DNA from 4 places in the Ferdinandcohnia sp. Marseille-Q9671 genome. Region 4 is predicted to be linked to each of the others. Evidence: riboswitches for the same ligand, from Rfam matches in the RefSeq annotation. Region 4 holds a riboswitch; each other region holds the start of a gene.
What was found. Region 4 has a riboswitch for S-adenosylmethionine ahead of ACWNMY_RS10220 (sugar ABC transporter substrate-binding protein). Riboswitches for the same ligand answer to the same signal wherever they lie in the genome.
Positions count from the first base shown of each region.

Region 1 (5,675 bases), on a different contig from region 4:
CCTGATAAGCCAGACCCTGCTGCAGCAAAGGTTCTCCAAGAAACATTAGGCGGTCGTTTTGGCGAGATGAGAACTATGATGCAATTTTTCTTTCAAAGTTCAAATTTTCGAGGAAATCAAAAACAGTTTCGCGACTTAATTAGAGGAATCTTTCTTGAGGAAATCAGCCATGTTGAACTTGTTCAAACTACCATCAATCAATTATTAAATGGAGCTGGAGAGGAAGCTGTTGGTGCCGGTGGTAGTACTGGTGCACCTTTGGAGGAAGCAATTAAGCATGCAAATCCTCATCATTTCATTATGGGAGCACAAAGCTCACTTCCTGTTGATGCTGCGGGTAATCCTTGGAATGGAAACTATGTGTATGACCATGGAAATTTAGTTGCTAATTTAATAAATAATCTTTCTTTGGAATCTACTGGTGTTCTTCAAAAGACGAGAATATATGAAATGAGTTCAAACAAAACGTTTAGGGAAACATTAGCTTTCTTAATTGTTCGTGACAATGCTCATCAAAATGCATTTGCAAAAGCTTTGGAAACACTAGGTGTTGAATGGGGTAAAATTTTCCCTGTTCCGAACTATGATATCAATAAGTATCCAGAATGTAGAAAGTATATAGAAATGGGCTTCAATAATGCACAATTCAATTTCAGATTGGATGATACAATGATGGGACAAATTTTCCAAGGGGAGTCCCCAAGCAGAGCAGATGGTGAACTTAAAGTCGTAGCACCACCAGATGGTTATCCAGTTCCTGTGTTACCAGAAATGCCAAATGAACACAGTCCTGGTATCCAAGACCTAAATAAATAACTTTTACATTCACTTCGGTCATAGAAATACGAGTCATAGTTTATGTAGCTTTACATATGAAAGAGGCATTCATCACCTTACAGATGTTGAATGCCCTTTTTGTGAAACTTTATTCCGTTAGTACAGGAGTTTTACTATATTGCTTTCCGGGATGATGGGCTGGTAACTGGCTGCCTTTTCCGAATAGACTATCTCTTAATGTGTCACCTTCATATTCTTTTCGTACAAGACCTCTTTCTTGTAAAATAGGTACAACGTGCTCTACAAAGTCCTTAAAGGTACCAGGAGTAATCGCATATGCAATGTTAAAACCATCAATCCCTGTCTCTTCTACCCAACTTTCCAAATCATCTGCAATCTGTTCTGGGCTTCCAACTGTAACAGGACCCAATCCACCAATGCCGGTATATTTTTTAATTTCATCGATCGTCCATTTTTTATCTGAATCAATTTTCGTAAAGTTCTCAACTGTAGATTGAATCGCATCATTCTTTACATATTTAAGATTTTCATTCGGTCCATATTCCGAAAAGTCAATTCCAGTCCAGCCACCGAGAAGTGCCAATGCCCCTTCATAGCTAATATGTTTTTGGTACTCATTGTACTTTTCATACGCTTCCTCTTCTGTCCGACCAACGATTGGAGTAATGCAAGCCAGTATTTTTATCTCTTCTTGTGCTCTTCCAGACTTACGTGCTTCTTCACGTAGTTTTGTGACAGATCGCTTAGCCGCATTCTTTGTCGGTGCACCGATAAAGATTAATTCAGCATGTTTGCCTGCAAAAGTACGCCCCTTCGTAGACGTTCCTGCTTGATAGAGTACTGGTGTTCTTTGTGGGGAAGGCTCGCAAAGATGGGCCCCTGGTACCTTATAATACTTCCCTTCATGCTTGATATCATGGACTTTGCTTGGGTCTGCGAAAATTCGATTCTCTTTGTCTAATAAAACAGCATCATCCTCCCAGCTGCCCTCCCACAATTTATAGCAAACTTGTAAATATTCCTCGGCAATGTCATAGCGTTCATCATGCTTAATTTGGTCTTCTAAACCCATGTTAACGGCAGCGCTTTTTAAGTAGGAAGTGACAATATTCCAGCCTACACGCCCCTTTGTGATATGATCTAGCGTAGACATCCGACGGGCAAATGTATACGGATGCTCATGGGTGACAGATGCTGTGACCCCAAAACCTAAGTGCTTTGTCACCGCCGACATTAAGGGCACAATTAGGGACGGGTCATTTACAGGTGTTTGAGTTCCTTGACGAATAGCAGCATCTCTAGAGCCTTGATACACATCATAAGGACCTAATACATCTGCTAGAAAAATAGCATCAAACCTGCCCGCTTCCAGAATCTTAGCTAGCTCTATCCAGTACTCGCTGTCTTTATAACGATGAGATTGGTCCTCTGGATGTGTCCATAACCCCGGTGATTGGTGACCTACACAGTTCATATCAAACGCATTTAAATACAATCTTTTCTTTGTCATTTCATTAGCTCCTTTTCAATTCATGTAAGTATCTTTGATTTTATAAAACAAGATTTCTTTTCTGATTTACTGTTTCACTAAAGTAATAAAGCTCTTTTTTCAATCTATCCAAAACATTCACATCAATGATTGGATTATCTATTTGCTTTTTATCGATTTGGCAATCTAAGAAGTAAACCCCTTGTAAGCTTTGCCCTTTCAATGCAGCGAGTAAAGGTTTTAAGCTGAACTCAATTGCAAGTAAGTGGGCAGGACTACCGCCTGTCATGATGGGTAACACCGTTTTTCCCGCTAATACATCTTGAGGCAGTAAATCTATTAGAGCCTTTAGCACTCCTGTATAGGCTGCCTTATATACAGGCGACCCTATAATCACACCATCTGCCCCTTGAATTAGTAAGGTGAGTTCCTTAAGGGAGGGACTGTCAAACTTTAGATTAAAGATATCTTCATAAGGAATATCTCTAACAGAAACATGTGTAACTGCAAATCCCTCACGCTTTAGTTTGTTCCCAACATACTGAAGTACCAAATCTGTTCTAGAACTTTCCGATGGGCTTCCTGACAAAATCACGATTTCACTCATAATGTTCATCCTCTCTTCTATGATTTATATCTAAAAATACCTTTCTTGATTGACATCGGGCCTATCCTCCTGTTGGCCGTTTGTTTATCACGGTACTCCCCCTTCCATATGGCACAAGTCCAACAAAAAAAGGCATCTTTATCCAGAGCGTTAGAATGACGCTTTGGTAATAAAGATGCCTTTAGTGGTCTAATCGGCAAGTATTTACGTTTTTTTGGTTGTTGATTGAATATTGCTTGATGTGGGTTTATGCAAGGAAAACCGTCTCTTTTCCGTCGCATCGATTTGAGTGATTTCGCCATTGTGAACGGTAATCACAATAGATCCAAACTCTAATTTCTCCAAGGTTGATAGAATATGTGTCACCTTTGATTCCTCAAGTTTTGCCATAAAACCCCTCCCTGCTAGTGGTATGCATCAGACAATCCTCTGGTTGACCAGTATGGAAGTCTGTTCATTTTGACCAAAATAAAAGCCCTCTTCAACTAAGAAGAGGGCATACGTACATCGGTTTCGTACACTCTTCTTATCTTTCAAGCCTAACGCTTGCTGGAATTGGCACAGTACAATATGTCTGTTGCCGAGGCTTCAACGGGCCAGTCCCTCCACCTCTCTGGATAAGAAAAAATATATGTAATTTTTTGACTACTTAATTTATTGATTGATACTAAATTACACGGAATTTCACCATCTGTCAATCACTTTCTTTTTAAAACTATCCAAAGAATACAACTTTAGTTATTTAGTCACAGGCTGGGTCAGAGGGACAGGCTCTTTGTCCCAGTTACCACTCTGGGTCACGGGGACAGGCTCTTTGTCCCAGATTTCATTTAACCTTAGTTATGATGTTTTGTAAAAAAATGGTGGGTCATGGTACCTGTCCCCTTGACCCATTATTTTTTTCGTTTTGCCCAGTTGTTTTTTAGTTCAGGGTTTGCGTCGGGTAGGACATATGTTTCAATGACATGGTTTACGGGTTGTTCGGATACTAGGTTGTATGTGGAAAGCTTGACCTTCTTATTATTTATGGTCTGAACCATAATATATTTCAAAGAGGCTCCACCCCAATAGATATCTTTAATTTCCCGAATGGGTATTGCTTGTTTACGCCCTTTCAACTGACCATTTTCAATTGTAAATAATGCCTTTCCGTTCATCACGACAGAAAGAATCTTTAAAAATATACTTCCAAAGAAAAACGTCCCAATAATACCAATGACAATTCCAAAGAATCCCCTTAATATACTCGTACTAGGTACAATGTAAAAGAGAATGAAAAGTCCCGCAACGGTCATTAACCCGCTTAAAAAGACCATACAGCCTGCCCAAAGTGGCAGAAAGACCACTTCAACTTTATCATTTGATATTTTAATATTATTTTCCATGCGTAAGCTCCTCCTTTTTCTCCTTAAAAGCAGATATGTTACTTTCTAAGAGGAGATTCACGATATCCACACTGCATGGTTGAGCTTTGAAAAGGTCATCCTTCTTTTCAATAATCCAATTATTCTCTGCATGGTTTGTAAACATCACAATATTTGTTGCGTGTGGCTCTTTATTTTCGTTAAACTCAAGAAACAGCAATGTATTTAGTAAACCATTTGTCTGCTCTAGTATGTTATTAAACTGTTGCTTTGCTCCAACATGCTGCGGTCTTTCAAATTTACTTTTATTATCATTTAACGCTACCAGTAATTCTTCAAGCTCATTTTGTGTCAGCTGCAATGTACTTGCCTCATTCTCAAAGACATCTCCAATTCGATAATACTCAGATATCTTCCTACTAACATCCTCCAGGGACACAAACGTGAATTCATGTACCATTTCATCGAACAACAGAGCGTGTTGAATAATCCCCTTCTCACCAAAGTGAAAGGATAATTGTTCCTCTCCTTTTCCACCTTCAGCGTGACGTGAGGCTTTAATGGATTGTTGCGAATAGTTAAGTGTCGAAATGATACTTGCTAAATCATCTGTTAACGTAAATTTATGATTTTCATAATGTACTAGATTTTTAGCGAGTAGGGAACGACATGTGATTTGAAACAGTAGGTCCATCTTGTCGTCCTCGAGTTCACCAAAATACACCTGCTTAAGTGCATTTCCTTGTTCAAAATATCCTTCACTATAAAAACAATAGATTAGTTCTTCAATTGAAAGCGAAATTCGTTCCATTTTTTCCTCCTATTTTTCACTAAAAATCATTTGTTAAATGTGTATTCACCTACCTTTATCCGCCAAAGGAGAATGCACCGAAGAATTTTTTAGAGCCTTCTACTAGACCACCAGCAAAGTTCTTCACATCATTAAATGTTTCCTTCACATTCTCAACACCCGAACGAACACCTTCTGTGACGGAATGAATTTGGTCTTTAAAATTTACAGCTACATCCTTTGCCCAACCAGATGTTTTTCCAGCGATGACATCTCCTGCCCAGCTACCAATGAAGCCCCCAATACTTGCCCCTACCACGGTTCCTACCGGGCCGCCAATAAGAGTTCCAATCGCACCACCAACAACAGCTCCTCCCACAGATGTAGTGGTAACCACACCTGTTTTCCATACGGCTTCACCAACAACCTTAGCATTTTCCTCTTTCAGTTTTTCAACATTTCCTCCATAAATGGAATAGTTTTCACTGATTTTAAGGGTAGCACTAACAGTCTCTGTTCCAGCTGTAATCACACCTGCTAATAGGGCATTGGATTTTACTACCTTTAGACCTGTCTTTAAAATTCCACCGGCATGATCTTTGACAATGGAAAATCCATTTTTAAGTG
Region 1 is NZ_CDRJTA010000003.1:308,680-314,354, reverse strand. It holds gene ACWNMY_RS14205 (manganese catalase family protein) at 1-816, shown strand, start outside; gene ACWNMY_RS14200 (LLM class flavin-dependent oxidoreductase) at 926-2,308, opposite strand; gene ssuE (NADPH-dependent FMN reductase) at 2,349-2,894, opposite strand; gene ACWNMY_RS14190 (YezD family protein) at 3,099-3,284, opposite strand; SAM riboswitch class I at 3,418-3,518, opposite strand; gene ACWNMY_RS14185 (DUF5381 family protein) at 3,788-4,279, opposite strand; gene ACWNMY_RS14180 (hypothetical protein) at 4,269-5,069, opposite strand; gene ACWNMY_RS14175 (hypothetical protein) at 5,125-5,675, opposite strand, start outside.
Region 1: linked by a shared signal. The riboswitch ahead of ACWNMY_RS14190 (YezD family protein) and the one ahead of ACWNMY_RS10220 (sugar ABC transporter substrate-binding protein) in region 4 are both predicted to bind S-adenosylmethionine.

Region 2 (5,675 bases), on a different contig from region 4:
GATGCAATCGGAAATCGTACTACTAACGGCCCTGAAATTACACTTACAACTGATGGGGTAGTCGATCAAACGGCACCAACTCTACCAAATAATACCCAAATCAAGGAATCTACTACTAAGATACCTGCTAGTGATACTTTCAGTGGTAAAGAGGTAAATGTTGTTTATACAGGATTTACTTGGACATCAATTACGTGGGCAGCTGCAAGTGATGACACTGGAATCGCAGGTTACAATGTTTATACAAATGGAGAAAAGCATGGATTTGCAACATCCAACAAATATACTTTAACCAATCTTGAACCAGGTACAAAATATAATATTGAAGTAGAAGCTGTAGATCTTGCAGGGAATACAACACCTTATAATAGTTCACTAGAATTTGAAACAGCTATTCCATATGCGATTGGAGCTCCGTCTTTTGATGGTGGATTAGAAGCAACAATTGGAAAAGATGGTACTAGCGTTTCCCTTTCTTGGAATAAAGCAACAGCAAAAAATCAAGAGGTTATTGGATATCGGGTGTATGTGAATGGGCAACCAATTAAACCTGATGGTGCTACTTTTACACCAATAAACGGGGAAATGACAACACCTGAAACAAGTTATACAGTAACTGGCCTAAAACAAGGGAAAAAATATACGTTTAAAGTGGAAGCTGTTGGACATGGGATCAAATTTTCTAAAAGAGAAAGATTAGCCGATGTCATTCCAAATGGTTTAGTAAAAGTCTCAGGATATCGATGGAGTGGGTTTGGTCATAGTCTAAATGTCCACCTAATTCCTGGTAAAGCTGAAGGTAAGAGTAACTAATTCAGGTTTCTAATATACCTACATGTAAATGTGAAGATGGCATTAACAAATTGTAATGCCGTCTTCACATAAGTTTACGATTCAAACAAATCTAACAAAGGTGTGATATTGTGAATTTTAAAAAATCAATAATTTGGTCATTGATCTTATTTTTAGTTGCTTCATCATTGTTTTTAGGTGAAGGTAGAATAACAGAGGCTGCGGTAATTGACTCTATACCAAATACCACAAGAGAATTTAAAGACTATGACAATAGTTTTCTATCAGTTACTGGTTATGCATCGTTAGGAGTTAATGACAGAAGTAAATACATTGATACCTCCTTTTATCGTCAGGTAAAAACAGAAAGAGAATTTTTGCAGGCTATTTTGGATGCTAAAAGTGGAAGTGTGAAAGTAATCGAGGTAGCGAAAGATTTGAACTTTGGGTGGTCCAACCTAAATTTAAGTAAAGAAGAAGCAGCTAAATATCGATTTATCACAAAATATCGTGATCCAATGAACGGATTTACAAATCCAAACTTGGCTTCCTCCGGTGTCTCACAAATGAATATTGATGGTATTGATGGCCTAACTATTTTTTCAAAGAAAGGCAAAACAATTAGGTCTGTAGAGTTAAAATTAGCTAGATCTACAAATGATATTATCTTTAGAAATCTGAAGTTTGATGGCATGTGGCAATGGGATGATACTGGAAAACATAAGGAAGTAGGCTGGTCATTTATTAAAGTAAATGGTGCGAATAATGTATGGATCGACCATTGTAAATTTACCATTGCTTCAGATGGATTAATTGACACAGAGAACGGTGGTTCTAACATTACCATTTCATGGTCTCAATTTGGTTTACCTGCAAGTGAAAATCCAGCACAAGATAGTGATATTTATCAATCCATTCAGTTTATGGAGGAAAAATATGCTGCAAATGAACTGAATTCTGATAGTGTGTACAATAATATGCGTAATGGCGGTGCGACAAAAGAACAGATAATGGCTTATGCAGCCTATCACAGTAAGGTGCACTTAACTGGTTCCGGAGATAAAGACTATACGAACTATGTGAGTGGTAGTGGAGTAGATTATAAAGATGGAAATCAGAGAATCAGATTAACACTAGCCTATAACACGTATACCAATGTTGGTCAGCGAGTACCGATGATACGACAAGGAACGGGCCATGCATACAATTTGTACCTAGACAATTCTACACATCAAGATGTGTTGGAGAATGTAAGTGCAATTGCGGAATATGGCACAGACAAACTTTCACGTGCGTTAAATGCGAGGAACGGGGCATCAATCGCAGCAGATACGTCCGTATTTAAAGACATTAACGAGCCAATCACAGGTGCAGAAATTCAAGGTTTAGATATATCTAACATGAACCAACAATGGGCTGAGTTATTCCATGATGCGTATAACAGAAATTTAATTGTAAATTCCAAAATCACCAATCAATATGGAACATATACAGGAAGCAGTTGGGACAATAATGGGGAAAATCTATTTACAAAAGGATTTACTTGGCATGACAAATCAACAATAGGAAATTGGGCATGGTCTTCTCATATTGTGGGAAGTGAAAATATGAGTAAAATGAATCCACCAACTGAACCTTTTACGTTTGAATATAAGTATAATGAAGAACTACCTTATACCTATACTGTTCTTCCTTTAGATAGTGTTGTAGCAACACTTACAAAGCATGCAGGGGCAAACAAAGTGAATATGAGTCCAATAGGTTGGTTAAAAACAACTTATTAATTAGTAATGTTTGATTTATAATTGCGGGTTAGGGAAAACAGTAAAGTGAAAGTATAAAATAATAAGAGTTTTTAAAAAACTTGTTGACAAGTAAATGCTTTCGATGTAACTTAGTAACTACAATTAAATAACAGATGAATTCTTATCTAGAGAGGTGGAGGGACTGGCCCTTTGAAGCCTCGGCAACAGACTTTGAAGTACTGTGCCAAATCCTGCAAGCCGTGAGCTTGAAAGATGAGAAGAGATGAATAAATTTACATTAAAACTCTCTTCTTTTGTGAAGAGAGTTTTATTTTTGCCAAATTTCAAGTAATCATTGGTCAACCAAGGTACTGAAGGGAGATGGAAAATGAAATACAATGTTTCGTTTGAAAAAGGAAGACTCTCCAAAAGTGGAAAATAGAAAATAAAATACTATGCCGATTAGACAACTAAAGGCATCTTTATCCAAACGCTTCTTTTGAGGTTGTTGGAATAAAGATGCCTTTTTCTGTCTTTTTAGAAGAAATTATGAAACCAACCAAGATCAGAGGAGGATAACAAGTTGATTAAGTTTGAGGAAGTAAGCAAAGTTTTTAGTTTCGGCGGGAAGGAGGTTCATGCGGTACGTAATGTTTCATTAACGATTTCAAAAGGAGAAATCTTTGGGGTAGTAGGATTTAGTGGAGCTGGGAAAAGTACATTGCTCCGACTCGTAAATTTACTAGAACGTCCAACATCGGGAAGGATATCGATCAACGACGTAGATATATCTAGTATTTCTCAAGCAAATCTCCGGAATTTGCGGAGAAAAATCGGGATGATTTTTCAATCTTTTAACCTCTTTAACTCTCGTACTGTTTATGGAAATATCGCTTATCCTTTAAAGCTTGCCAAAATGCCAAAAGAGCAAATTGACAAACGAGTAAAAGAATTACTTCAATTTGTTGGATTACAAGATAAGGCAGATCAATACCCAGAGCAGCTCTCAGGTGGACAAAAGCAAAGAGTCGGTATTGCAAGAGCATTAGCGACATCACCAGACGTTCTTATTTGTGATGAAGCCACTTCTGCGCTGGATCCCGAGACAACCGGAGAAATCCTTCACCTATTACGGAAGGTGAATGAAGAGTATAACATTACAATATTGCTTATAACTCACGAGATGCATGTAATCCGTAGCATTTGTCATCGAATGGCCGTGATGGAAAATGGTTCGGTAATTGAAGAAGGAAATGTTTATGATATATTTTCGAATCCACAATCAAAAACGACGAAAAACTTTATTAGTTCTGTACTAAACGATAAGCTTTCTAGCAAACTTCTAGAAAAATTACGAACTAGTCATTCTGCAAATTTGTATCGAGTGATTTTTACTGGGGCAGCTTCGAGTGAGCCAATCCTATCACGAGTTACAAGAAAGCATGGGATTGATTTTAACATTATCTATGGAAGTATTAACGAATTACAGGATCAATTATTTGGTAGTTTGATTGTTGAGTTTCAGGGTGCTAGTCACCTCATTCAGCAAGTCATTACTGAGCTCAAAGAAATTGTGGAAGTAAGGGAGGTGATTAACCATGAGAGTTGATTGGACTACATTTTGGCCACGTATTGTCGAAGCAACTGGAGAAACAATTTTGATGGTCATTTTCACGTTAATTTTCTCAAGCATTATCGGGATCGCAATGGGCGTACTCTTTTTTGTCACACGTAAAGGAAACATATTGGAAAATAAATATATCTTTTTCTTACTTAACCTATTAGTAAACATTGTTCGTCCAATCCCTTTTATTATTTTACTAGTTGCGCTTAGTCCCTTAACTCGAGCAGTAATGGGAACTACCATTGGAACGGCAGCAGCAATTTTTCCTATGACGATCGCTGCATGTTTTGCGGTCGCCAGGATCGTAGAGAGTAATCTTGTCTCGGTAGAACCAGGAATTATTGAAGCCGCACAGGCTATGGGTGCAAGTCCATTACGGATCATATTTGGCGTACTTATCCCTGAAGCGTTGGGTCCCCTTATTCTAGGTCTCACCTTTGTAACGGTTGGGCTTGTTGATTTCTCAGCAATGGCTGGAACAGTTGGCGGCGGCGGATTGGGTGACTTAGCCATGACATATGGCTATCAACGATTTGATACATCAGTCATGATTGTAACAGTTGTAATCTTAATCCTACTTGTTCAAATTGCACAGTTTTCTGGAAACTTTTTATCTAGATTCTTTTTACGAAGATAATTAAAAAAGGAGAGATACAAATGAAAAAGCGGTTGATTATTTTCTTATTCATGGTGTTTTTTGTTTCATTACTTACAGGCTGCACTAACAGTACATCCGGAAAAAACCAAGAGGTAGTAAAGATTGGTGTGACAGGTGCTGATGGACCTTACTGGAAGCTTATCGAAGAAAAAGCAAAGAAAAAAGGGATCACAATTGAGTTGGTTGAGTTTTCCGACTACATACAACCAAATAATGCGTTAGCAAATGGAGAAATTGATATGAATTCGTTCCAGCATCTTGCTTTTCTAGGTCCGGCTAACGTAGAGAATGGGTATACGATTGTTCCGATAGCATCTACGACAATTAACCCAACAGGGATTTATTCTCAGAAATATGATGATTTATCAGACATACCAGACGGGTCACAAATTGCCATTTCAAACGACCCTGCAAACCTTGGAAGAGGCCTTCTTTTATTAGAAACTGCAGGACTAATTGAGCTAAAAGAGGGTGTTGGTATATACGGTACATTAGATGATATTGCGAAAAATCCAAAAAACTTAGAAATTGTTCCAGTTGTTTCGCAACAAACTGCACAGGCACTTCAGGATGTTGCCGCATCACTAATCAATAATGGGATTGCTGGTCAGGCTGGTCTGAATTTTAAGGATTCGTTATTATACGACGATCCAGAAAGTGAAGAAGCAAGACCCTATGTAAATGTATTTGCCGTTCGCGAAGAGGATAAAGACAATGAAACACTCAAAACGATTGCCAAACTATATCAAGAAGCTGACGTGAAAGAGGCCGTCATAGAAGATACAAAAGGAGGAAGTATTGTCGTAGATATCCCCGCGGAAGATCTTCAAACGACTTTAACACAGTTAGAAGATTT
Region 2 is NZ_CDRJTA010000004.1:1,118,546-1,124,220, reverse strand. It holds gene ACWNMY_RS20780 (fibronectin type III domain-containing protein) at 1-813, shown strand, start outside; gene ACWNMY_RS20775 (hypothetical protein) at 924-2,576, shown strand; SAM riboswitch class I at 2,716-2,817, shown strand; gene ACWNMY_RS20770 (methionine ABC transporter ATP-binding protein) at 3,121-4,146, shown strand; gene ACWNMY_RS20765 (methionine ABC transporter permease) at 4,136-4,798, shown strand; gene ACWNMY_RS20760 (MetQ/NlpA family ABC transporter substrate-binding protein) at 4,819-5,675, shown strand, end outside.
Region 2: linked by a shared signal. The riboswitch ahead of ACWNMY_RS20770 (methionine ABC transporter ATP-binding protein) and the one ahead of ACWNMY_RS10220 (sugar ABC transporter substrate-binding protein) in region 4 are both predicted to bind S-adenosylmethionine.

Region 3 (5,675 bases), 910 kb from region 4:
AGCAGTTACTCACTATAATGAAACCAGAGGGTATCATTGTAGTCGTTGTGTACCATGGCCATGAAGAGGGTGCCGTAGAAAGGGATAGGCTGTTAGAGTACTGTTCAACACTTGACCAAAAGAAAGCTCATGTCTTAATGTACCGATTTATGAATCAAGTGAACCATCCTCCATTTGTTATTGCAATTGAGAAAAGATAGAGGATTCTGTACTAAATTTTCGATGTCTGACACTAGGCGCAATCGGCTCTCTGGTATAAGTCAATCGCATTGAAGGCAAAAAGCGCCTTCTGTCGGCGCTTGACTTATACTTGTCGCCTAAGGCTGAGCGCCTTACGCTTTTCCTTATCCAAAAACGCTTTGCAATCGACGATAAGCTCGTCCATTTATATAAAAGAAAAAGGAAGTTTTTCCGCCAAGTCTAATCATTTTCTTAGCAATCTTCAATACACTCCGTTGGCTTCTTACCTTTTCGTCTGATAGATAAACTCCCAATAAACCTCGATTAATAAGACGATGAAATTTTTCATTCGGCAAACCTGCTGTATGCTTGTCAGCCTCAATCATAAAATGTTTTAGTCGACTAACAAGCTCATTTTCATGCGGGTAGTAAAAGCAAAAATTCAAATCGCCGCCTTTACGGTCTTCTTCCTGATCGATAAAATAATCCAAAAGAATATGTAAACCTTGGATATAAGGAAAGTAGCCGCTTCTAATTTTTTCAGCCATTTCATCATTAAATTCGTCATGAAACGCATACGCAACTAAGCAAAAAATACCTAGTGTGGAACCAGAGCAAGCAGAGAATTCATACCATTCCATAGTCGGTAAATTATGTTGATAGGTTTTAAACCACGTCTCTAATCGCGGTACACGCTCCTCTACCGTTACGTGCTTATGGACTTGTAAATCACAATAATAGCTAGACAGCTCTTGTAAGTAGCCAGAAATCTTATTATAGTGTGGAATGTTTTGTAGGACCTGCTGACATTTTTGCACGAGACTCTCTAAGTAGCCACCATCATCCTGTTCAGCTCTATATTTGTAATAATTTTTTGTAGGTTGCCAGGGTCGCAATGCATCTGGCATTGAATCGTGTAGGGTTCGAAAATCAACTGGATCTAGGGATGTACTGCGATCACAGAGATTATCTAGGTAATCACTTATCGTTTGATAGGCAACGATAAATTGAATACATTCGTCGATCTTACCCTCTGACAATAACGCAAGGATTGCTCCTCCTTCACAGTGAAAGGTTTTAGAATGAATACTTGCTAGAGCCTGTGTACGAAGCTCGTCATTTGGAATCGCTTCTGCTTTCTTTCTCCAGAAGGCCAATTCGCGGTGTACAATCGGAAATACCTCACGATACACTTTCTTCATTAAACCAATTGGGTGTGTTGGTACCAAGGATATCACCTCATTTTCTACAAACAGGATGTAATGTTAATTTACGATTATTGTGAAAGTTGCTACACTAACAGTAAATGATTTTTCTTCGAATATCAAATATAGTGAGAAAGGGCGTACCTATATGATTTATCCATACAAAGGGAAATATCCAACAATTGCTGATTCGGTTTTTATAGCTGATTATGCGACTATAACAGGTGATGTCACAATTGGTGAGGAAACGAATATTTGGTTTAATACCGTTATTCGTGGAGATGTTGCACCAACGGTTATTGGAAAAAGAGTTAGTATTCAAGATAATTCCACCCTTCACCAAAGTCCAAATAATACGTTACTCATTGAGGACGATGTCACAATTGGCCATCAGGTTATCCTACATAGCTCTATCGTTCGAAAAGATGCCTTAATTGGGATGGGTTCAATCATTCTAGACGGTGCAGAAATTGGAGAAGGGGCGTTTATCGGAGCAGGAAGCCTAGTTCCACAAGGTAAAAAAATACCACCTCATACATTAGCCTTTGGGAGACCGGCAAAGGTAATCCGCGAATTAAACGAAGCGGATAAAAAAGACATGGCAAGAATTCGCAGAGAGTATGTTGAAAAAGGTCAGCATTATAAAGAACTACAAGAAGAACAGAAGAAGAAATAAAAAGCTCGCCACCCTTGGCGAGCTTTTCTCCTATTATTTTGTTGCTTGTGTCTTAAGAGCCTCTGCTTTATCCGTACGCTCCCATGGTAGGTCAATATCATTTCTACCAAAATGACCATATGCAGCAGTTTGCTTATAGATTGGACGACGAAGATCTAACATCTTAATGATACCAGCTGGACGCAAGTCAAAATTAGTGCGAACTAAGTCAACTAGTACATCTTCTGAAACTGTTCCAGTTCCAAATGTATCTACAGAGATGGATACAGGTTGAGCAACACCGATAGCATAAGCAAGCTGAACTTCACATTTTTCTGCTAATCCAGCCGCAACAATATTCTTCGCTACGTAACGTGCAGCATATGCAGCAGAACGGTCTACTTTTGTAGGATCCTTTCCAGAGAATGCACCACCACCATGACGTGCATAACCTCCGTACGTATCAACGATAATTTTACGCCCTGTTAACCCAGCATCCCCTTGAGGACCTCCGATTACAAAACGTCCTGTTGGGTTAATAAAGTACTTTGTATTCTCATCAATAAGATCATTAGGAACAACAGGATTGATAACGTGTTCCTTAAGATTACGTTGAATTTGTTCTAAAGAGATTTCAGGATGGTGCTGAGTAGAAATAACAATTGTATCAATGCGCACAGGTTTGTCATTCTCATCGTATTCTACAGTAACCTGAGTTTTCCCGTCCGGACGTAGATATGGAAGAATTTCATCTTTACGAACTTCCGTTAATCTTCGTGCTAGCTTATGAGCTAATGAAATGGGAAGAGGCATTAATTCCTTCGTTTCATTACAAGCAAAACCAAACATTAAGCCTTGATCTCCTGCACCAATTGCATCAATTTGCTCATCTGTCATTTGACCTTCACGAGCTTCTAAGGCTTGGTCTACCCCCATAGCAATATCAGGTGATTGCTCATCGATAGAAGTTAACACAGCACAAGTTTCAGCATCAAAGCCATATTTCGCACGGGTATAACCAATCTCGCGCACCGTTTCACGAACAATTTTTGGGATATCTACATATGTAGAAGTTGTAATTTCACCTGCAACAAGTACAAGCCCTGTTGTAACAGAAGTTTCACACGCTACACGTGCATTTGCATCACTTGCTAAAATGGCATCTAAAATAGAATCTGATATTTGGTCACAGATTTTATCTGGATGGCCCTCTGTAACAGACTCGGAAGTAAATAAACGACGTCTATTTGTCACAAATGTTTCCTCCTTTAACATTCAGAATTCGAAAAGTTCGACTCTGACATTCTTTTTGATACGGTACTCATTCCCTTAGTATTGTTACCTACACAATTTTCTATCCTATCTTAACAAGCCTATAATAGGAACTTCGCTGCTAATTTATCGTGATGAGCACATCAAAGTGCTTGTGTTAGTAACATCTTGAAACCACAAGATCGTTTCAAAAAAAGAAATAAAAAACCTTTCCCACTTTGAGGAAAGGTATATTGTTCATTTCGCCTTTCACTCTTATCGATCAAGGTCATGCCTTGCTCAGGTTAGCACCTTATCACTTTTAACAGATTTTTACCTATATGTAATAGGGTTCGCATAAAATCGTTTGATATGTAAAAAAAAGTGATGGTTGCCGGGTTTCATTGGGCCTGTCCCTCCGCCAGCTCGGGATAAGAGAGTATCCGTTCAATGACCAATCATATCGCAGACATCCTTTTCATGTCAATAAATTTAATAAAAATATATGTAGAAACGTGTCATATTTTTTCATCAAAAAATTCGCACTGCAAAAAGGTCTATGCAACAATGACTATTTTACAATCTGTACGCACTTTTTGTAGATAAGTTACGTAAAATACGTTAAATAGTATAGACTATTTTTACTAATGTGTTATACTAATTGTAAAATCGAGTTTCTTTCTTTCGTATAAAAATAGAAAAAGGATGGTTTTTCATGAATTCAGTTGAAGTTTCAAATGAGCTGCTTTTGGAATTAGTCAATGGAAAAAATGCACTTCATAACCTATCTGTTCCTATTTTAGTTGAAAAAGTACTTGCTAGACAAGAGGGTATTCTTACTTCGACTGGTGCTGTACGTGCAACAACGGGAAAATACACAGGAAGATCACCAGAAGATAAATATATTGTAGAAGAAGCGTCTACTAAGGAAAAAATCGATTGGGGCAAAGTAAATCAGCCAATCTCAGAAACAGTATTTGATAATCTATATAAAAAAGTACTTACTTATTTAAAAGAAAAAGAAGAATTCTTTGTGTTCAATGGATTTGCAGGGGCTGACAAAAAGGTTCGTATGCCGATTCAAGTCATTAACGAATTCGCATGGCATAATCTTTTTTCACAACAATTGTTTATTCGACCAACAGAAGATGAGCTAAACACTCATAAACCAGAATTCACAGTCATAAGTGCACCAAATTTTAAAGCGGTTCCAGAAGTTGATGGCACGCACTCTGAAACCTTTATCATTATCTCTTTTGAGAAACGTACTATCTTAATCGGCGGAACTGAATATGCGGGAGAAATTAAAAAATCTATCTTCTCTGTTATGAACTATGTATTGCCAGAAAGAAATATCCTCTCTATGCATTGTTCCTCCAATGTAGGTTCAGAAGGAGATGTAGCGTTATTCTTTGGTTTGTCTGGAACCGGAAAGACAACGCTTTCAGCAGATCCAAAACGTCGTCTGATTGGAGATGATGAGCATGGCTGGTCTAGTTCTGGGGTGTTTAATATTGAAGGTGGATGTTATGCGAAATGTATTAATTTATCGCGTGAGAAAGAACCGCAAATATTCGATGCAATCAGATTTGGCTCTGTTCTAGAAAATGTAGCAGTTGATGAAGAAACCAGAATAGCAGATTATGATAATGGCTCCCTAACAGAAAACACAAGAGCAGCATACCAAATTGAAAACATCGATAATATTATTGTACCAAGTATAGCAGGGCACCCTACTACAATCGTCTTCCTAACAGCAGATGCATTCGGGGTACTGCCTCCTATTAGTAAATTAACAAAGGAACAAGCCATGTATCATTTCTTAAGTGGATACACAAGTAAGTTAGCTGGTACTGAGCGTGGAATTACGTCTCCACAAGCTACTTTCTCAACATGCTTTGGGTCCCCGTTCCTTCCATTACCTGCAACAGTATATGCAGAAATGCTTGGTAGAATGATAGATGAGCATAATGTAAAAGTCTTTTTAGTAAATACAGGTTGGACAGGTGGAGAATATGGAGTAGGAAGCCGTATGAAACTATCTTACACTCGTGCGATGGTTCAGGCTGCTTTAGAGGGTGAGTTAAATAATGCTGAAACCGTTAAAAATGATATATTCGGTTTAGAGATTCCGATTCATATACCAGGTGTTCCAGACGATGTTTTACAACCTTCCAAAACGTGGGCTGATCAAAGTGCTTATTATGTAAAAGCGAAGGAATTGGCCCTTAAGTTCAAAGAAAACTTTAAAAAGTTCTCTGAGGTTTCAAAGGATATTGAACTACTAGGGGGACCAAGGGTTTAAATAAACAATGTGCAAGCACCTAGTTCAGCCCCGACAAGCATAGACGATAAGAAATAGAAGGCTCTCTTTGCCTTCTATT
Region 3 is NZ_CDRJTA010000001.1:1,138,628-1,144,302, forward strand. It holds gene ACWNMY_RS05805 (class I SAM-dependent methyltransferase) at 1-200, shown strand, start outside; gene ACWNMY_RS05810 (tetraprenyl-beta-curcumene synthase family protein) at 345-1,382, opposite strand; gene ACWNMY_RS05815 (gamma carbonic anhydrase) at 1,534-2,061, shown strand; gene metK (methionine adenosyltransferase) at 2,095-3,294, opposite strand; SAM riboswitch class I at 3,565-3,729, opposite strand; gene pckA (phosphoenolpyruvate carboxykinase (ATP)) at 4,007-5,596, shown strand.
Region 3: linked by a shared signal. The riboswitch ahead of metK (methionine adenosyltransferase) and the one ahead of ACWNMY_RS10220 (sugar ABC transporter substrate-binding protein) in region 4 are both predicted to bind S-adenosylmethionine.

Region 4 (5,675 bases):
CCTGAAAGAATCTTGATGAGTGTGCTTTTTCCTGCTCCATTGGCTCCAAGTAAAGCGTGGACTTCCCCTTTCTGGAGTTCAAACTGAGCCTGATCAAGTGCAGCCACACTTCCAAAGCTTTTTGTAATTCCCTTCATTTCTAATAAAGGCATCTACTATCAACCTCCTTCCTAAAAGACCTTGCTGTTTGAAGACAAGGCCTGTTATTGTAATTGGTCAAACGTTATTTCCTCCACCAGTCTCATTTTGTCGTTTTGGTGATTATGGGATATCTGTATCCTCACTCAATCGGTTCAAGTCTTTTGACGGTACGGATACGAGCTTTCCGTACCTTCACTGCGACAACTTAACCTGTGTTACGGTATGATTACGGTCTTTTCTTACCTTCACTCCACTTGGCTCAGTCTTGTGACGGTAAGATTAGTAAGTTTCCGTACCTTCACTGAAACAATTCTCAACCTGTGGGTACGATTGTTTTATAAAGCCGTCAGAAAGAAATCTTGATTTTCACTTACTCTCCAGCTTCTAGTTTTTTCAACTCATCTGTGTATCCTTGTTCGCTTTTACCCCAGCCTTCAATGTACTGGTCAAGATCAGCAGTTGTAATTTTCTCTGCTGGTAGAGCATCCTTTGTCACAAATACTGGCTCAAGTTTCACTCGTTCTGGTGTTTCGTCACCATTTAGTTTTTGGTATGCATAACGAACCTGAATACGTCCGATGTCCTTAGGATCAACCGCTGCAGACGCGACCCACGGGCTGTTTTCTTCTTGGATCATTTGTAAATCCTCATCACTCATATCAATTCCGTATACTTTAATGTCAGTGCGTCCTGCTTGTTGAATAGCACGAACTGCTCCTTTTGCAAACTCATCCCATGCTGCCCATACAGCTGTGATTTGACCTTCTTCAGGATATTGCTTTAAGATTGCCTCCATTTGAGACTGTGTATCAAGTGCTGTATTTGCTGTTGCTGCACCAAATGTTGCAACTTCTTTAATGTCAGGATTGTTATTCAAAAACTCTTGATATGCAACTTGACGTCTTTCCATTGGGGCAAAGCCTGCCACCCAAATTTTTACGATATTCGCTTTTCCACCAGCGTCTTCTGCTAATTTTTCCAGCGTCATTTGCGCCATTTGTTGGTCACCTTGTTCAAGGACAGTAGTACCCTCTACCTCTACTTCTGCATCAAACACAACAACCGGAATTCCTTTGCCTACTGCTTTTTGCACACTGCTTTGAAGAGCTTCCTTCGTACCGTGGTCAATTAAAATTGCATCAAAACCTTGGTTTATCGCTGCATCTACATTTGAAGCCATTTTTGCTAAGTCCCCATCAGATGTGAAAACAGTAGTCTCGCCAGCAAAGCTTTTCACTTGCTCCTCTACCCCTTCAATATACTGAGCTGAAAATGTACCTAGGTTCTGCTGCATGATCAAAGCTATTTTTTTATTCGCTAACGGATGATCTGAATTCTTAACTTCTGTGCTATCTGTTTTTGTTGTTTCTTCTGCTACCTTTGGTTGGCAGCCGACCAATACCGCTAGGATTAGTAAAATGGTAAATACGTATTTTGATAGTTTCATTGTGTTCTCCCCTTTTTTTGTATGTAATCATTGTTTTCATATCTATTTACTGCGTTTAGAAGCTATCACTCTCCTGTTTTTCGAGGCCTTCTTTTTAAGATATAAAAAAGCCCCTTTCTTAGGTCAGAAAGAGGCTTGAAGTATCCAAAAGTCTTCTCACCTCTTATCTACCAGAAGAAACATTCTTCTGTTGGAATTAGCACCGTGCCTTACGGGTATGTAACCCGGCGAAAGCTTTCGCCCCATTTCACAATGGTATTACGGTCGGTTGCTGGGCATCGTCGGGCCAAATCCCTCCGCCTACTCTTGATAAGAGAAAATACAGCAATACTATTCAATTATGCCTTTGCGTAGTAGCGCCCGATTATTTTCGAGCTTGCTCGAAAGTTTCCTTTGAAAAATCGAGGCATCCGCCGGAGGCTTTACCTTTTATTCAGCTGGGGTTAATCCCAGTTGAATAAAGGTAATTAATCTTCTTGACGAGAATAATACCACGCCCAAAAATGAAATTCAATATTTTTATTATAAAAAATATTTGAATAGTGGAAAGTGGGATTTTGTCGAAAGATTTTGCTAACATGCAATTATTGTGCGGGAAGGCGCAATTCTCAAAACGAGGGTGCAATTTTCCCCTATGTAGGTGCAATTCTCAATTTGAAGGACCAATTATGCCCAACGACGGTGCAATCCCACAAAATTAAGTAGTACCTAACGCAAAAAAACCGGGAACCCCACCCCCGGTCAAAGTGCTTTTTCATTCCGATCTAGCACTCGTACATAATTTTGTTCAAATAACTGCATTTCTTGCTCTGTAAGCTGTGAAGCAAAGATATGCTCACTTTCAGTTTGTAAAGTTTGCAGTAGACGTAGCATAATCTCCTGGACAGTAATGGTTGGATCCACTAGTTCCGCTAAGGATGCCATCGTTTCTGGCTTGATTGATGGATAGACAAACTTTGTCTCCTCACCTTGCAAGCCAGCTTCATAAAACTGACGAATCACATCGGCTCGATGTGAACCACTACCTGTGACTCCCAAATAGATTTGAACAGCAACGCCATTTCTAAGTCTCCGTTGTGAAATCCCGGCAAACTTTTTCCCGTTTATACTCAAATCATAGCTACCTGGGCAATATGATCCCACAACTTCACGGGCAACAATATCGACATTATGGCTTTGAAGCATTTTTCGAATCAGTTCAAGCATCGTATCATAGCCACGATTGATATCAATCTTTTTTTCCGTTTCAGGGAAAATAAGTGAAATGTTAAGGACTCCTTCGTCAAGTACCACTGCTAGTCCGCCTGAATTTCGTACTATCACCCGATACCCCTTTGATTCAAGGAGTTTTATCCCATCCTGAAGGTGTGGCAGTTTTGTATCTTGAATTCCCAAAACAATGGTTTGATGATGGACCCAAGTCCGTGCGGTAGGTGCGGATTCCCCTTTTCCCACAAACGCACATAATGTATCATCTATTGCAAATGACTGTAACGCATCAAATTGATATCCAAGGCTGGATTGATCAATAATCCGCCAGCTTGGCTGCTGTAAAAGACTCTCGTTCATACGGCATACTCCTATATGTAAAAAGTACTTAATTATATCATATCTGAGACGCAGGTGCCCTGTCGCACCACAAAATGGAAGATGGGATGAGATTTGGGTCAAAGAACCTGTCCCCTTGACCCACAAGGTGCACGTCCCGCCATAAATCAGAAATCGATATGACATTGGGTCAAAGAGCCTGTCCCCCTGACCCACTAGAGCAATCCCATCCCTCTGCGCAATAGAAATAAGCCAGGCAGCAGCCTAGCTTGTTTTATACGTCAAGGTTTTTTACGTATTTTGCGTTTTCTTCGATGAATTGACGACGTGGTTCGACCTTTTCACCCATGAGCATTTCAAAGGTTTCGTTTGCATCAATGGCGTCATTTAAGTTTACTTGAAGAAGAGTTCTTGTTTCAGGGTTCATGGTTGTTTCCCATAGTTGCTCTGGATTCATTTCTCCAAGCCCTTTATAACGCTGAAGCGCCGGTTTTGGACTCTCCGGTAAGCCAGCAAGAATTTCTTGCAGTTGTTCATCATTATACGCATATTGAATCTTTTTACCTTGTTGTATTTTATACAACGGCGGCTGCGCTACATAGATATAGCCGTACTCGAGCAATTTTCTCATGAATCGATAGAAGAACGTAAGCATCAGTGTACGAATATGTGCTCCGTCAACGTCTGCATCCGTCATAATGACAATTTTATGATATCTAGCTTTTTCAATAGTAAAATCGTCCCCGATACCAGCTCCGAAGGCCTTAATCATCGTTCCAATTTCGGTATTATGAAGGATTCGATCCAACCTTGCCTTTTCCACGTTTAAGATTTTTCCTCTTAGCGGTAGGATTGCCTGAAAATGACGATCTCTTCCTTGCTTTGCCGAGCCTCCCGCAGAGTTACCTTCTACGATATAGATTTCACTAATAGACGGATCCTTTGAGGAACAATCTGCTAGTTTACCAGGTAGAGTTGAGATTTCGAGTGCATTTTTTCGTCTTGTTAGCTCTCTCGCTTTTTTGGCAGCCATCCGAGCTCTAGATGCGAGAATTATTTTATCTATGATTTTTTTCGCAAGTGTAGGGTTTTCTAATAGAAACTCTTCAAATTTTCGTGAGAAAACTGAATCTGTGACTGTTCGCACTTCTGAATTTCCAAGCTTTGTTTTCGTTTGGCCTTCAAATTGAGGTTCAGGATGTTTAATCGATATAATGGCTACGATCCCTTCCCTGACATCCTCTCCAGAAAAATGAGGTTCATTCTCTTTCCCAATTCCACTTTTCTTATAATAATCATTGATCAACCGGGTTAATGCGGTTTTAAAACCAGCCTCATGTGTACCGCCTTCATACGTATTGATATTGTTCGCAAAGGAAAGCAGTAAACTATCATATCCTTGATTATATTGAATCGCAATTTCAACAGAAATTCCATCTTGGTTGCCCTCCATATAAATCGGCTCATCAAGAATAATCTCCTTCGAACGGTTGAGTAGCTCGACATAAGATTTAATTCCACCTTCATAGTGGTAGTTATCCTTGCGTCCTTCGCCTCGTTTGTCCTCGATGTTGATTGATATCCCCTTATTTAAAAAAGCCAGCTCACGCAAGCGGTTGGCTAGGACCTCATATTCATATTCGCGGGTTTCCGTAAAAATTTCATCATCGGGTGTAAAATGAATTTTCGTTCCCGTATAATCTGTTTCGCCAATTATCTTTAAATCTTCTTGTGGAACACCTCTTGTATACCGTTGATAGTGAACTTTTCCATCACGGTGAACAAACACCTCTAATTCACTCGAGAGCGCATTTACAACCGAAGCACCTACACCATGAAGTCCTCCAGAAACTTTGTAGCCTCCGCCACCAAATTTACCACCGGCATGAAGAACTGTTAGTATTACTTCCACAGCCGGCCTTCCCATTTTTTCATGATTCCCGACTGGAATTCCACGGCCATTATCAGTTACTGTGATACTGTTGTCTTCTTCTATAATCACATTGATTTCATCACAGTATCCAGCAAGGGCTTCATCAATACTATTATCAACAATCTCCCATACGAGATGATGAAGACCCTTTGCCGATGTTGCTCCTATATACATACCGGGGCGCTTTCGTACTGCTTCAAGTCCTTCAAGTACCTGTATCTGACTCTCATCGTACGTGTTTGTTACTGTATTCGCTTGTTCCATCCTCCGATGCACCTCTACTTAGTTAACTATATTTGCTACTTCATGTGGTGAAGATTTACTCATCTTGTAACTAATCATTCGATTGATCTCTTTAGAGATGGCATCAACAGACTTATCCAAAGATATCGCTAACTCTTTGAACAATATTTTTTGAACATAAAGTAAGATTCTACGGTCATGCTCACTTACCTTTTTATCAATTATTTCAAATTCGTATTTTTTACACATTAGGGTATTGATAATCCCTGCTATTTCCATCCGGCTTCCATTCGCTACTCTTTCCGAATATACCTTGTTCCGATCCGTACCGTTTTCAATCCATTGAATACCGGGTAGTCTGAA
Region 4 is NZ_CDRJTA010000001.1:2,050,787-2,056,461, forward strand. It holds gene ACWNMY_RS10215 (sugar ABC transporter ATP-binding protein) at 1-152, opposite strand, end outside; gene ACWNMY_RS10220 (sugar ABC transporter substrate-binding protein) at 512-1,588, opposite strand; SAM riboswitch class I at 1,749-1,904, opposite strand; gene ACWNMY_RS10225 (lipoate--protein ligase family protein) at 2,330-3,157, opposite strand; gene gyrB (DNA topoisomerase (ATP-hydrolyzing) subunit B) at 3,411-5,333, opposite strand; gene ACWNMY_RS10235 (CarD family transcriptional regulator) at 5,352-5,675, opposite strand, start outside.